2 regions of the Spirosoma migulaei genome follow, and region 2 is predicted to be linked to the other one. Evidence: riboswitches for the same ligand, from Rfam matches in the RefSeq annotation. Region 2 holds a riboswitch; the other holds the start of a gene.
What was found. Region 2 has a riboswitch for S-adenosylmethionine ahead of ACYVGO_RS00120 (YceI family protein). Riboswitches for the same ligand answer to the same signal wherever they lie in the genome.
Positions count from the first base shown of each region.

Region 1: another riboswitch for S-adenosylmethionine. It lies ahead of metH (methionine synthase); the one in region 2 lies ahead of ACYVGO_RS00120 (YceI family protein).

Region 1 covers NZ_BAAHBG010000007.1:7,721-15,589, reverse strand. The annotation lists gene metH (methionine synthase) at 1-3,207, opposite strand, end outside; SAM riboswitch class I at 3,312-3,419, opposite strand; gene ACYVGO_RS09585 (SxtJ family membrane protein) at 3,528-3,890, opposite strand; gene ACYVGO_RS09580 (DUF5989 family protein) at 3,894-4,043, opposite strand; gene ACYVGO_RS09575 (SGNH/GDSL hydrolase family protein) at 4,052-5,215, opposite strand; gene ACYVGO_RS09570 (carbamoyltransferase family protein) at 5,246-7,108, opposite strand; gene ACYVGO_RS09565 (Ppx/GppA phosphatase family protein) at 7,342-7,869, shown strand, end outside.
Region 2 covers NZ_BAAHBG010000001.1:31,200-39,068, forward strand. The annotation lists gene ACYVGO_RS00110 (SusC/RagA family TonB-linked outer membrane protein) at 1-2,298, opposite strand, end outside; gene ACYVGO_RS00115 (dipeptidase) at 2,461-3,756, opposite strand; gene ACYVGO_RS00120 (YceI family protein) at 3,815-4,444, opposite strand; SAM riboswitch class I at 4,934-5,033, opposite strand; gene ACYVGO_RS00125 (uroporphyrinogen decarboxylase family protein) at 5,383-6,435, shown strand; gene ACYVGO_RS00130 (LLM class flavin-dependent oxidoreductase) at 6,407-7,558, opposite strand; gene ACYVGO_RS00135 (APC family permease) at 7,627-7,869, opposite strand, start outside.

The DNA of each region.
Region 1 (7,869 bases), on a different contig from region 2:
CTGCTGACGCAGGAAATGCAATACGGTCCTGGTATCGTAGATCAACTCACCTGCTGAACTCACCGCCGTTTGCGACTGCGCTTTGCTGATTTTGTATTCAATGTGCTGATGGGAGCCGTGACGCTCACAGGGAATCTCCCGAGTGTGTTCTTCAAAATCGTGGAGCAACACGTCATCATCAGCCGAATTAGCAGGGAAGAATCCAACAACGGCCTTTGCTTTCAGGAGTTTGTTATCAATAATTTCCTGCAAAAGCTGGTTCGCATCATCGAACAACTTTTTAGCTTCCTGTCCAACAACCGCATCTTCGAAAATGGCCGGGTACTTGCCGTGCAATTGCCAGGTCTGGAAGAATGGTGTCCAGTCGATGTACTTTGCGAGTTCGGCAATATCATAATCCTCGAAGTACCGGTTGCCCAGAAACATTGGCTTGGTAGGCTCAAACGAACTCCAGTCTATTTTTGTCCGGTTATCGCGCGCCTTGGCAATACTCAGGCTGGCTTTTTCTTTTTGCCGCCTAGCGTGATCATCCCGAAGTTTAACGTACTCAGCTTTAATCTCTGTGAAGATTTTATCCCGCGTACCGTCTGTATCACTAACCAGTTTTCCGGCAACCGGAACGCTCCGACTGGCATCCAGCACGTGAACTACCGGCCCTGAATAGTGTGGATCGATCTTAACCGCCGTATGCATCCGTGAGGTGGTTGCGCCCCCAATCAGCAACGGCATGGTAAAGCCCTGCCGCTCCATTTCTTTTGCTACGCCTACCATTTCATCAAGCGAAGGCGTAATCAACCCACTCAATCCGATAATGTCTACGTTATGTTCGCGGGCAGCGTCCAGAATTTTTTGGGTCGGCACCATCACTCCAAGGTCAATAATCTCGTAGTTATTGCAACCCAGCACCACACCAACAATGTTTTTGCCAATATCGTGAACGTCGCCTTTAACCGTTGCCAGCAGGATTTTTCCGGCATTCTGGGATGTATCTCCCCCAATAAGTTTCTCGGCTTCAATAAACGGGGTTAAATAGGCCACCGCTTTTTTCATTACCCGCGCTGATTTAACTACCTGAGGCAGAAACATTTTACCCGCGCCAAACAGATCACCCACCACATTCATACCGTCCATCAATGGACCTTCAATGACGTGCAACGGTCGTTCTACCTGCTGCCGGATTTCTTCAACGTCCTGGTCAATATAATCGGTAATGCCTTTGATAAGGGCGTGCTTGAGACGTTCACGAACAGGTTCGAGCCGCCAGCTTTCATCCTGAACAATGACTTTCCCTTTCGCTTTCACCGTTTCGGCAAAATCAACCAGGCGTTCGGTGGCGTCGTCCCGACGATTAAGCAGAACGTCTTCGCAACGTTCCAGCAACTCTTTTGGAATGCTATCATACACTTCCAGTTGCCCGGCATTTACGATACCCATGTCCATACCGGCCCGAATGGCGTGATACAGAAAGGCCGAGTGCATCGCTTCCCGTACAACATCGTTACCCCGGAAACTAAACGAGATATTCGATACGCCCCCACTCACTTTGGCTAGCGGCAGGTTTTGCTTGATCCAGCGCGTTGCGTTGATGAAGTCAACGGCGTAGTTGTTGTGCTCTTCAATACCCGTTGCTACAGTCAGGATATTGGGATCGAAAATGATATCCTGTGGAGCAAATTTGACTTTATCGACCAGAATCCGGTACGCCCGTTCGCAGATTTGAATGCGCCGTTCGTAGGAGTCAGCCTGACCGGTTTCGTCGAACGCCATTACCACCGCAGCCGCACCATAGCGTTTAACGAGTTGTGCCCGTTCAATGAATGCCTCTTCGCCTTCTTTTAGGGAGATGGAGTTCACAATAGCTTTTCCCTGGACGCATTTCAGGCCAGCCTCGATCACTTCCCACTTTGAGGAATCGACCATGATAGGGACACGGGCAATATCGGGCTCGGCAGCAATCAGGTTCAGGAAGGTTTTCATGGCCTCCACCGAATCCAGCATGCCTTCATCCATGTTGATGTCGATCACCTGCGCGCCCCCTTCAACCTGACCACGGGCAATACTTAGGGCTTCATCGAAATTCCCTTCTTTAATGAGCCGGGCAAATTTCTTTGACCCCGTTACGTTCGTCCGTTCACCAACATTCAGGAAGTTGGTTTGCTCCGTAATTTTCAGGGGTTCCAGGCCGCTCAGCTTTTGATAAGGCTCAGCTTCCGGCAATTGCCGGGGCGGATATTTAGCCGCCACATCCGCAATAGCACGTATGTGATCAGGTGTTGAGCCACAGCAGCCGCCAACAATATTGACGAAACTACTTTTAATAAAATCTTCGATTTGAGCCGCCATCATATCCGGCGTTTCATCATACTCACCAAATTCATTAGGCAAGCCCGCATTCGGGTAGGCTGACGTAAAAAATGGTGCTTCTTTTGCGAGTGTCTGAATGTAAGGCCGCATTAAGGCAGCACCAAGTGCACAATTTAAGCCTACACTGAGCAGGGGCAAATGGGAAACCGAGTACAAAAACGCTTCGGTCGTCTGCCCCGATAATGTACGACCACTGGCATCGGTTATGGTGCCTGAGATCATAATGGGCAGAACTGTCTTTTGCGGATTTAAATTGAAATATTTGTCGATGGCAAACATAGCTGCCTTCGCATTGAGGGTATCAAAGATTGTTTCGACTAGCAGCACATCTGAGCCACCATCCACTAAACCACTCACCTGCTCATAATACGCATTAACCAAATCATCGAACGTGACAGCTCTATAGGCGGGATTGTTCACATCCGGCGACAGGGAAGCTGTACGGTTCGTTGGTCCCATAGCACCGGCGACAAAGCGCGGTTTATCCGGATTCTGACGTGTAATTTCTTCAGCTACCTCTTTGGCAATCCGGGCCGATTCATAGTTGAGTTCATAAGCCAGTTCCTCCATGTGGTAATCGGCCATGGCAATGGTTGTACCACTGAAAGTATTGGTTTCAATAATGTCGGCACCTGCTTCCAGATATTGCTTATGGATCGCCTTGATTATATCCGGTTTCGTCAACGATAACAAATCGTTGTTACCCTTCAGATCATGTGGCCAATCCTTAAATCGTTCACCCCGGTAATCCGCATCAGTCAGGTTATACCGTTGGATCATCGTACCCATCGCACCATCAAGGACGAGGATGCGTTCGTGGAGGAGTTCGTATATCGTTTTCAAAAGCGAGTTATAGAAGGCTTGGTTATTAGGGCTACTAACAACCAGCACACTTAAAAAAGTCCAAAAAGATAAAATGACTTACAGAAAGACAGATAGCAGAAGGCTACTTATCTATCCCGCTACTAAGCGGGAGGAAATTGGCACCAGTTCCTGGAGTTGGTTGGTTGCCAAGACATCATCGGGTCCGTTCCCTCCGTCTTTCTGGATAAGCTACAACAAAAATAGACAAAAATAGGGTACGCCGACACGCAGCATACCCTATTTTTAAGATTCTATTGATTCTATGATAGTTACAGCCAATCTAGTCGCATCAACAATAGCTACCAGGTCTGTTCCAAATCCTCTTTCGTGTACTGGTGATTCCGCTCGTTGTAAAACGACTTTTCGTTCGTCCGTTTAATATCCAGCGGATTTTTCGACGTCAGGCGATACAGCAACGCAATTGGCCATAAAAACACAAAAAACAGGATCGACAAAATGATCTTGCCATTGATATTTCCCAGTATTTCAGCCACTTTGAACCAGGCCTTCACAATCAAATCACCAACTACCGGAATAGCCAGGCTCAACAAGCCAACGGCTGCTGCTGCATAAAGCCACCAGGGTGATTTAAACACAAAATATAACACAACCAGACCAGTCACGATGACCAGCTGGGCCTTTACTTTTTCGGTAACATCCATGCCTTAAAACAACGTATAGATAAATGGAGCAACGGCAGAACCGCCACCAATAACAATTAGAACACCGATGAGTAACAGTAAAATAATCATCGGAGCCAGCCACCATTTTTTGCGCTGCTTCATGAATTTGAAAATGTCCTGCAAAAATTCCATGTCTACTTTTAGTTTATTTGCTTGTTAACAGATGGCGCCTGAACAGTACCCGGATTCGACTGCATAAGTCGAAACAAAGCATCGCCCACACGCTGATTCACCAGAGCACTGGCATGGCCATCATTACGGCCTACAACCCGATCATTCGGGGCAATATCGCCCATGAGTTTACCAACATCCAGAATGGGTACGTTACTGCGTTGAAAGAAGTCAACTACAGGTTTAACGTACACAGCTGTTTTTTCAATATTGTGCGAGAACGGAAACATAACAACGTAAAAGCGGGAATTATGCTCCTGTGCGTAGGTTATGAATTTGTTAAGGTCGCTTAAGTGGTCGTTAATAATGGCCGGTGTGCCGTAGGCAGTGCGGGCGTATGTATCAAAAGGCGCAAAATTACCGTGTGGAAACTGCCAGTATAAATAATTGAGCAAATACGACTTAATAAACAGCGACTGTACAGCGCGGGGCATATCCGAATACGGCTCAAATCCAGCAGGAACTAACCCATGATCGCGGGCTACCTTTTCAATGTCGTTCGGAAAATACTGCAAAACCAACACGTCAGGCGTTTTGCCAAACTTTACCAGCCGAGCGTATTCATCACGCGTATCGGAGCCTGATATACCGAGGTTGTATGTTACATACTCTTTGGTACCTAATTTTTCGCTAAGAACATTCCCGTACCGTTCGTCAGCTGATTTGAGACCGTGACCCGACGTAAACGAGTCGCCCACCACCAAAACGTTCTTTTTACCTACTGTATCAACTTTTGGCGTATCCCGATAATCGCCGACCATAGGAGGCCAGTAGCGTTCAAACCAGATATGCGATGCCAGTGTAAGACCTCCTTCCTGGCTTTGGGAAATGCACATAAAGATGATCTCAACAAAAACCAACAGCCCAACAAGTGGAACAAACAGGGTGGCTAAATTACCAAGAAACTTCGGTGGCTTCGGATTTTTGACAACGCCATAATAGTAGCAGCGAAGCAGTTCAATAACGATCAGCACCAGGATACACCCTTTTGCCAGTCGAACATATACGTTATCAAACAAACCTTTGTGTGGGTAATCGAACGTAACATGCAGTCGATCACCGTAATACAAAATAAAGGCCAGGAATCCGAGCAAAAGCAGACGGACGGCACTGGATACAAGTTTTGATCCCATCAGGACAGATCGTTCGGCGAGTGTGTTTGGCTAGTCTAAAACAAATTCTTCTTTCCAGTTATCTTTCTCCTGCCACTCAGGTTGCTGGCGCTTATCGAACAGGAAATTACCGACCACCAAATAATCCATTTCGGTACGCATGAAGCAACGGTAGGCATCATCCGGCGTAGAAACAATAGGCTCGCCCCGTACGTTGAAACTGGTGTTAACAATGACGCCATAGCCCGTAAGTTTCTTAAACGAGTCGATCAACTGATAGTAGCGCGGGTTAGTATCTTTATGAACCGTTTGAATCCGGGCAGAGTAGTCGATGTGCGTAATGGAAGGTAAATCGGAGCGCTGATAGTACAGCTTTTCGCGCAGTGGGAAACTGGCATAGTCGGCAGGAACGGGTGTCCGGCGACTTTCGGCTACCGGGTGCACCAGCAGCATATAGGGAGAAATGCCGTCATAATCAAAATACTCGGCACAATCTTCGGCCAGAACCGAGGGAGCAAACGGCCGGAAGGACTCGCGGTATTTGATCTTCAGATTCAGTTTTTTCTGCATTTCGGCGTTCCGTGGATCACCCAGAATACTGCGTCCCCCCAAGGCTCTTGGACCAAACTCCATCCGCCCCTGTACCCAGCCAACTACATTGCCTTCAGCTAATAAACGGGCCGCTTCGGTACTTAACTCAGCAAAATCCGTAAAATGAGTTGAAACAGCTTTATACTTAACAGCCATCAACTCAACATCCAGATCCGAAAACGTTGGTCCCAGATAAGAGCCCCGCATGGCATCGCGCTCGGTGGTAACTATACGTTCTTTACCAAAATAGATGTGGTAAGCTGCCAGGGCTGCTCCTAACGCGCCACCCGCATCACCGGCGGCTGGCTGAATAAAGATGTCTTTGAACAGGCCAGCAGCTTGCAGTTTCCCGTTTGATACACAGTTGAGCGCTACACCACCTGCCATAACCAGTGCATCGGCATTAGTCAGGCGTTTGGCTTCACGAGCCATATTTAGCACCACTTCTTCGGTCAGATACTGAATAGCCAACCCCAGATTACAGTGATAATCTTTCAGCTCATCTTCAGGCTGGCGTTGCGGAAACCCAAACAGCTCTGCCCATTTGGCCTCTTTCACCATGGTTAGGCCAGTAGCATAATCGAAATACTCCTGATTGAGCCAAATGGACCCATCGGGGCGAAGGTCAACTAATTTTTCTTTGATGATGGCCATATACCGGGCTACATCAGGTGAATTTGGATCACCATAAGGTGCCAGACCCATCAATTTATACTCGCCGGAATTTACCCGAAAGCCCAGAAAATAGGTGAATGCCGAATATAACAGCCCCAGCGAGTGTGGGAACCGCATTTCTTTCAGGATAGAAATGTTTTTACCCTCCCCTAAACCTATGGAAGCCGTTGCCCATTCGCCAACGCCATCGACGGTCAGAATAGCCGCCCGCTCGAATGGAGATGGATAAAAAGCGCTGGCTCCATGCGAGAGGTGATGCTCAGGAAAAAGCAGTTTTACTTTTTTAGATGAGTCGTATCCTAGCTTCTCTAACTCCTCCCGAATGAGCCGCTTAAGAAATAATTTTTCTTTCAACCAAACCGGAATCGATAGCAAAAAAGACCGAATTCCCTGGGGAGCAAAGGCGTAATAGGTTTCAAGCAGCCGCTCAAATTTGAGCAGTGGCTTATCGTAAAAAACAATGGCGTCTAGTTTATTGAGATCGGCCCCGCCATACTGAAGACAGTATTTAATAGCCTGAGCAGGAAAACCCGGATCGTGCTTTTTACGGGTAAATCGCTCTTCCTGAGCAGCGGCAACGATACGACCATCTTCAATCAATGCAGCTGCCGAATCGTGATAAAAAGCAGAAATACCTAATATAGTCATGTACTATGATACTGGACAAACAGCGCCAAAAGTAACTGATTTTTTTGGCAAACATACCATATGACTTACTCTACGGTAAACCAGCCACTAACGAGGAATTAGACTTTAGGGAGGCAAAAAAGAGTATCTTTGGCCCAAATTAATGAGTGAATGAGCGAATTAGTGAATGAGCGAATAGAAGCTACCAACCATTCACTAATTCGCTCATTCACTAATTCACTAATTGATTAATAATGAAACTGGCAGCCATTGATATCGGTTCCAACGCAGCTCGTCTGCAAATCTCAACAGTCTTGCACAACGATAGTCTGGTCAGCTTTAAGCGTGTCGAGTATGTACGCTTTCCGCTCCGGTTGGGACATGATGTGTTCAATTTTGGCGCACTGACGCCGGAAAGTGAAGCGCGTACCACTAAACTTCTGCAAGCCTATAAACTGCTCATGGAGTTGCATGAGGTAGAGGGCTACATGGCCTGTGCTACATCGGCCATGCGTGAATCATCGAACGGCCACGAAATAGCCGACCGTATTGAAGCCGCTACAGGCATTAAAATCCACATTATAGACGGCAGTAAAGAGGCAGAACTCATCAACAATGTAGTGGTTCAGGCCCTTGACGATCAACAATATCTGCACATTGATGTTGGCGGAGGAAGTACAGAGCTAAACGTTTACGAAAACCGAAAAAAAATAAATTCCAAGTCGTTTAAAATAGGCTCCGTTCGATTACTGGAAGGAAAAGAACATAAAGGAGCTTGGCGT
Region 2 (7,869 bases):
CCCTACATTGCCCAGAATCGCATTGCCCGGAATACCTTTCGAAACGGCTTGCGGAGCGCTGAGGATCAGGCCATTCACGTTGTTGTTAAAGTACGTCAGATCGACCTGGATACGATCATTGAATAAGCCAAGATCGGCACCAATGTTCGTTTGGTCGCTGGTTTCCCAGCCCAGGTTTGGGTTGCCTGCCTGCGAAATGGCCCAGGTGGGAACGCTTCCGTACAGCGAGCCACTGTATAACTCCTGCGAGTTGTAGGCATTGCTCAGATTGCCATTGCCAACCCGTCCCCAACTGGCGCGAAGTTTCACATTCGTGAGCGTAGCCGCCAGTCGGGAGTTCTTGTAAAATCCTTCTTCCGACAAGGCCCAACCGCCTGATACCCCGCCGAAATTACCGTATTTACGTCCCGTCCCCAGCGCCGAGTTTCCATCCCGCCGGAAGTTGACCGTTACGAAATACTTCTTGTTGAAATCATACGTCAGGCGCGAAAAGACCGATAAATAAGCCCGCTCACTCAGGTCATTGTCGGAGGCTGTGATGACGCCCCAGTTACCCTGATAATTCTGAAAGGACTGATCGGAAGTCTGAGTACGTGTAGCACCCCAGGACGAATTGTTGAACTTTTGTGCATCGTAACCCGCCAGTAAGGATATGGCATGCTTGCCGTCAAATGTCTGGTTATACGTTAAGGTACTGGCCCAGTCCCAGTTGTCGCGGATGGCCGTGGCATTATCAACTGATCCCTTGCTGGAATATCCGTTGCCTTGAATGGCACTATCGAAACTGACGTTGTCGGTTCGCAGCCGGTCGATGGAGTAGGTCGTTACGAAGTCCAGATTCTTCAGGAGCTTGGCCGTTGCGCCGATGCTGCCAATGATGCGGTCATTGACGGACGTATAGCGGTTTAAATCCAATAAGGCCACCGGGTTGCCGAAGTTGCTGACAAACTGATTGTTTCCTACGCCAATGGTGTTGGGGCTGGCTGGGTTGATGTTATAACTTCCGTCGGCATTGTAAGCCGTAACGTTAGGAGGGAGGGCAATGGCGAGTCGGGCCGCCGAAACCAGCAGGAATGTTGTGTTAGGTGTTGATCCCGAGTAGGGCGACTGGTTATTGCTGGTATTGTACGATATGCTTCCTTTCAGTTTCAGCCAGCTCGTGATTTCCTGATCAATGTTAAAGCGGGCCGCTTTCCGGGCAAATTCGTTGCCTTTCAGGATGCCGTTTTGCTTGGTATAGTTCGCTGAAAAGTAATAGGTTGTAGTTGGCGTGCCGCCCGATACGCTGATATTCTGACTTTGTGATACGCCCGTTCGGTAGATGTAATCGTACCATCGGGTATCTACCGCCGATCCATCCGCGTTTTTATTTGGGAAAAATAAGGCCGATGCTACGTTATCGTTCTTCTCATTACCACCCAGAATTTTAGCGTTCAAAACGGCCTCATTCTTAATGGCAATAAACTGTTCGGCGTTAAGCAGTTTTGGCAATCGAACCGCTTCCGAAGAACCTACCCAGCTTTCGTAGGTGATCCGGGGTTTTCCGGCTTTTCCCCGTTTGGTGGTAATCAGTAAAACACCAGCTGCCGCTCTGGAACCATAAATGGAGGTTGAGGCCGCATCTTTCAGCACATCAATCGACTCAATATCCGCGGGATTAATGTCGCCGAGTGGGTTGTTGGGTACGGCTGTACTGGCCGATACGTTACCCGTATTAATGGGGATTCCGTCGACCACAACGAGCGGATACGAACTCAGCGAAATCGAGTTTACGCCCCGAATCCGAATGACGGGCGGGTTGTTCAGGACGCCATTGGGTTGCGCAATACTTACGCCCGCTGCCCGGCCTTGTAACGCCTGATCGAAACTTTGTACGGGCTGCTCTTTAATGGCATCGCCGTTGACCCGCACGGCCGACCCTGTAAATTCAGCTTTCGTCTGGGTTCCGTACCCAACCACCATTACTTCACCGAGTAGCTTGGTGTCGGCAGTAAGGTCGATGTTGATGACCGAACGGTTCTGGATGGCTTGCTCAATCGGCGAGTAGCCAATGAACGAGAAAATAAGGGTGGCGTTCGCGGGCGCATTCAGTTTGAAACGACCTTCCTGATCGGCAGTGGTACCGGTTGTGGTTCCTTTTACCACAATGGAAACGCCCGGTAGGGCCTCACCCGTTTGTTTGTCTTTGATCGTCCCGGAAACGCTTTGTCCCTGGGCATGGGCCTGGCTAACCACGAATAAGAGGATAATACTTAGCCGGATCGCGTTGTGTAGTTGACGTAAAATTCTGTTTGTCATTGATTTATCTGTTCGGTTGTACATTCTGGATTGTGCCTACCGCGCTGACCTCACTACTGAGGTCGGGCGCAGTCCGCATTGGCGGATCACCGGGTTGCCGGTGCGGTAGGGCTTTTTTGGTGCGTGTTGCAGAAAAGGTGGTAAAGGGCTATACAAACCGTTTCATTGCTTCACCGCTAGTTTTGATTCTCGTTGTAGTTCTTTGGCCGTTGCTTCTACGTCGTGAAAGGCACGCAGAAAATTGCCGCCCCAGAGCTTTCGGATTTCCTCTTCCGAATAGCCTCGTTTGAGCAGTTCACGCGTTACATTGGGGGAGTCGCCCACGTGTGTATAGCCCATAACACCTCCACCATGATTGAAGTCTGATGCCAGCCCCACATGGTCAATGCCGATGAGCCGTACGGTATAATCAACAGCATCCAGGTAATCGGCCAGGGTTGTGTATTTGTAGCCATTACTCGAAAATTCTCGGTAAGCGGCCTGGAATTTCTGATAAGCCGCGGGATCAAGTTTCGACTTTGCATCGTCTCCGGGTTGTAGTCCGAAGGGTTCCCAAACGTTCTTTTTGTAGGTCGCCAGTTGCTCCTGAGACGGATGCAGGTAGGACGAGAAGGCTACGATACTGACAACCCCACCGCTGGCTGCAATGGCTTTCAGTTCATCGTTGTTCAGATTTCGCGTCGCATCCACCCGCCCCCGTACGGCCGAATGAGAGGCAATAACTGGAGCCCGACTCAACTGAATCGTCTGGAAAACTCCCTGGGGTGTCAATTGAGATACATCAATAATCACCCCAAGCTTATTCAATTCTGCCACAGATTGTTTACCCAGTGCTGATAAGCCACCCAACTCGTCGGGTTTGTCGCCGAAACCAGGCGAAGGCCGGGAGGAATCTGCCCAGTCGTTGTTTCCGGCATGGGTAAGCCCAAACACCCGAACACCATCGCGGTAAAGGATTGGGAGTTGAGCGATGTCTTTGCCGAGCGAAAATGCATTCAGGAAACTCAGCAGAATGGCGTGTTTTCCTTTCGCCGGAATACGTTCCAGGTCAGCCGCCGTATAGGCAAACTCCAGTCGGTCGGGGTGCTGATTCACGAATCGACGCAAGGCGGCCAGCTTCGTATCTACTTCTTTCCGGGCCGCAGCAATGTTTTCGGGCGTTTTTTTTGCCGTGCCTGCAAACAGTGCCACCGTGGCTACATCCAGATCACCCCGTTCGAGTTTGGGAAGGTCAAACTGGCCTTTGGTATCCGTGCCAGCGTCGTTGCCTGGGGTATTAAAATCGACCAGAATATCGAGATGAGGATCAATCGTCAGGGCAGATTTATGAACCCGACGAACTACCGCATCAGGTACAGATTCGGGGGCAGGCGGGGAGGACTGTGCGCTAACGGTATACGCATACGTTATTGAAATAAGAACCCGGATTATCAAAAAATAAGAGGAAGGTTTGTTCATGGGATCGGGTGATTTATTGATTTTTGTTTGTTGATGAAGTGATGAAATATCCCTATTCTTATCGGCTGGCGACACCTCCCGATGGCGTTGCTACAAGCGTAATCGCGAGGGTGAAGTCGTCATAAATCGTTTTGTCGCCCAGATTTTCAAAGTAGTTTTTCGAGCGGTACTTAATATCGTATTTGGTTCGGTCGACCGTTACGTTGGCGGTTGCTGTTAGCTTGCCAGCCTCGGTTTTAACCTGCGCCGGAAACGTGATGTCGTTCGTGATGCCTTTAATTGTTAGCTTACCGGCTACATCATAGGTACTGTTTCCAGTGAGCGACACCGACGAAATCACGAATCTGGCAGTGGGGTGTTTTTCAACCGAGAAGAAGTCGTCGCTTTTGAGGTGGCCTACTAATTTGGCGTTTTGATCAGCGTCGGTAATATCCGTTACCGTTAGGGCTTTCAGGTCAATATCAAATGATCCGCCTTTCAACTTGCCGCTTTTCAGGGCTAGTGAGCCATTGATGATCGGGGCTGTTCCCGTATGTTCGCCGGTTACTTTTTTAGCTGTCCAGACCAATCTGCTTTGCTGGATATCTACTTTGTAGGTAGCTTCTTTTCCTTTTTTAGGAACTGGAATAGCGAAGGAAACAAGTGAGAGGGCCGTCAGGCCGAACAGAAGTTGGATTGTCTTTTTCATTGTTGATCCGCCGGAGCGAGTTTTAGTGGTTCTGGTTGACTGTATTCAGTTTTTGGCATTCTGTTTATGGTGGACTAACGCTCTAATAAAACATGCCTCAAACGGCCCACCGGGGACAGAATACCGTGAATGAAAAATCTATCTGCTATGTCGACGAGGATTCGGCGAGTTAACTGGGCCTTCAGAAAGGTATCGCCAAGGCCAGCGAGTGATGCAATCGTAGTTGTTTTCATACGGAAGATTAAATTAAGTAAAGATACTTTTATTCTATGGATTAAGTAGGATATTGGTTCACTGATTAGATCAAGATGAGCCGAATCAGGCAGGTATAAAACCCAACGAATGGTATAATGCGACCTATCCGTTCAGCAAGAACTAGTTACTGACAACAGCAACAAGACGGTTGTGCTACAGGATGCAGATTCATAATAGGTTCTGCGTTTCGGGACGAAAATTGACTAGACATGGCGGTCCGCCAGGGCGGTTGTAAATTTATAGTTCCTAACTAGGTAGGCAGGTTAGCACTATCACCAACTGGCAAGTTGCTAAGGGTTCGCAGAGCCTGTCTCTCCCCCTTTCCCTATAAATCCACAGCTACTTTGCAGCCGGGCTGCTGGAGCAGTAGTAATTGTAAGATGCTATAAAGGTAAAGCGGCTATTTTTATATTTCCAAACTTGATCTATAAATTTTGTAGAAAAAAGATTTTGTCTTTATTGCGATCAAAATTATAATTGATTAATGCAATAATAAGGCCGCTACAAACAGTAAAACTCGATAGACTTTAGGGTAATTATCTGTTAATCAGTATATTGTCTTGGGTTGTTGTTTATAATCAGTATACTTGCTTTTCGAAGCGAAATGGCCTTGTCCCGAATTACTCATCAGGAATAGTATGGTATCCTCTGAACAAGTAATAGTCTCAAATAATATGAAGAAAATGGTATCAAACTTTATCAGTCGGCGGGAGTTTATTGGCGCTTCTGCATTGGCTGTGGCTTCCGTTGGGCCCTTGTCAGAGGGGTTTTCCCGGCCAAACGCGCCTGCCAAATCGAAGCGTGAGTTGATGGTGCAGGTACTTGATAAGTCAGGTAACCCAAACTACATCCCGGCTGGCTTTTTCCTGCACTTCCCGCCCGAACAGCGAACGGGCGATGCTGCCATCAAGGCTCATCTTGATTATTTCCGGGCTACGGGCATGGATTTCGTGAAGATCCAGTTTGAGCAAAGCTACCCTCAACTACCGGAGGTGAAAACGGCAGATGACTGGGCAAAAATTCCGGTCCTTACCGAGGAGTGGTTTGCGCCTAGTTTGTATATCATCAAGGGGTTGGTGAAGGCGGCTAAGGCGGAGGCATTGATCCTGCCAACGATGTATTCGCCTTACCAGATGGCTAAACAGGCTGTGCCCAAAGAGACGTTACTGAAGCATGTGCAGGAAGATCCCGAAGCGGTAAGCCGGGGTATGGAAAATGTTACGCTCTCGGTCATGAATTATGTACGGGCGGCTGTACGCGCTGGGGTGGATGGTTTCTACACCTGTTCGCAGGGTGGGGAGGCCAGTGCGGTAGCCGATCGTACGTTGTTTAATCGGGTGATTAAGAACTATGATATGTTGATTCAGAAAGAAGTAGCGCAGCTGACACCCTTCAATATCCTGCATGTTTGCGATTACGAGGGTGCCTACGCCGAATTTGGTCCCCGCTTTCACGACTACCCCGGCCAGATCGTGAATGTGCCGCTTGCCGCAGAAGGCAAACCCCTATCGCTCACGCAGGCGGCTGATCTATTTAAACGGCCGGTTATGGGCGGTATTGACCGGCATGGGGTGCTGTCGACTGGTACGCCAGCCGATGTTAAGAAAGCTGTGGAACTGGTCCTAAAGGATGCACCAACCCAGGTGATTCTAGGTGCTAATTGCACCGTCCGTACGGATATCCCGATTCAGAATTTGCAAATGGCCATCAAGACGGCTCATGAGTTTCGGGCCTAACCGGGGTGCGGCCCTGTAACCGCGACAGGGATGTATTGGGTAAGCGAGGCAGAACAAGGCGGGCAAACCACTCCGCTTCTTCGATGAGGGGATACCCGGAGAAAATAAAGGCCCGTATCCCCATATCCATATAGCGATTTATTTTTTCGACGATCTGATCGGCACTGCCCACTAAAGCACCACCCGCTCCCGAACGAGCTTTGCCAATGTCGGTCCAGAGTAGCGGTTCCACAAATCCGTTGGTGTCGGCTCCTTCGCGGAGTTCGTTTTGCCGCCGGACCCCCAGTGACCAGGAACTCTGCGATGCGTTTTTCATAGCGGCCCCGCGAACGGGGTCAAACTTCGACATGATGTGCCGGGACCAGGCGCGGGCTTCGGCCTCGGTTTCGCGAACGATAAGATGAATGCGTAATCCAAAATCTACTTGCCGACCGTAGCGAGCTGCCCGTTCTGAAACATCCTGCATGTTGGCATACAGTAACTCCTCGGTTTCGGGCCACATCAGAAATACATCGCAGTAGCGGGCGCAAACGTCCCGTGCTCCATCCGATGTTCCGCCAAAGTATAGTAGTGGTCCACCGTTTTGCTGGTAGGGTTTGACTGGGTCAGTTGCTAAGGAAATTTTGCCATAGACTGGCCCGTCGTGTTCGATGCGATCAGACGACCAGGCCTGTTTCAGAATCTGAATTGTTTCGGCGCAACGCTGGTACCGAAAATCGGCGTCTTCCCGATAGCCGGGCAAATCGGAATTGATAATGTTGATTGTCAGCCGACCTTCGAGCATCTGATCGAGGGACGCCAGTGTCCGGGCGAGCATGGGTGGGTGCATCTCTCCGCAACGAATAGCCGTGAGAAGATTAATCCGGTGAAGATCAGGGGCAACACCCGCTGCAAAGGGAATTACTTCCTGCCCTATCATGTAGGAGGTTGGCAGGAGAAGATTGCTAAATCCTAATCGTTCGGCGGTTAGGGCAATGTCGCGGCAGTGCGAAAATGTGCTGCGGGCAGGATCGCGAATGCTTATAAATTCGGTGTCTTCACCACAGAGATCGGAAAACCAGGCAACTTCACAAACACGTTCGGTTGTTCGGGCAGGTACAGAGGCAATAGGTTGATGAAGCATGAGTTATCCGGACTATGTAATGGATAATGTAAAATGAATAATGGATAATGTGATTCGTACGATATTATTCATTTTAGTTTCTTGATCCTGAACCGTTTGTTAACCGCGAAAATAGTCAAACCCACCGCAGCGGCAATCGCTGCGTCTCGCGCTTCGCGTCCTGAACTGTTACTCAGCAACCAACCGCAAAGCAACGCGGCCAGCCCTGCGATCACCACTCCACCCGCTATCTGGAATTGCGCCATGGGTACATCAGTCCGTCGGCGAAGTAACGGTAGAGCTGCACAGGTTAGCGCATAATAAGAAAGGCG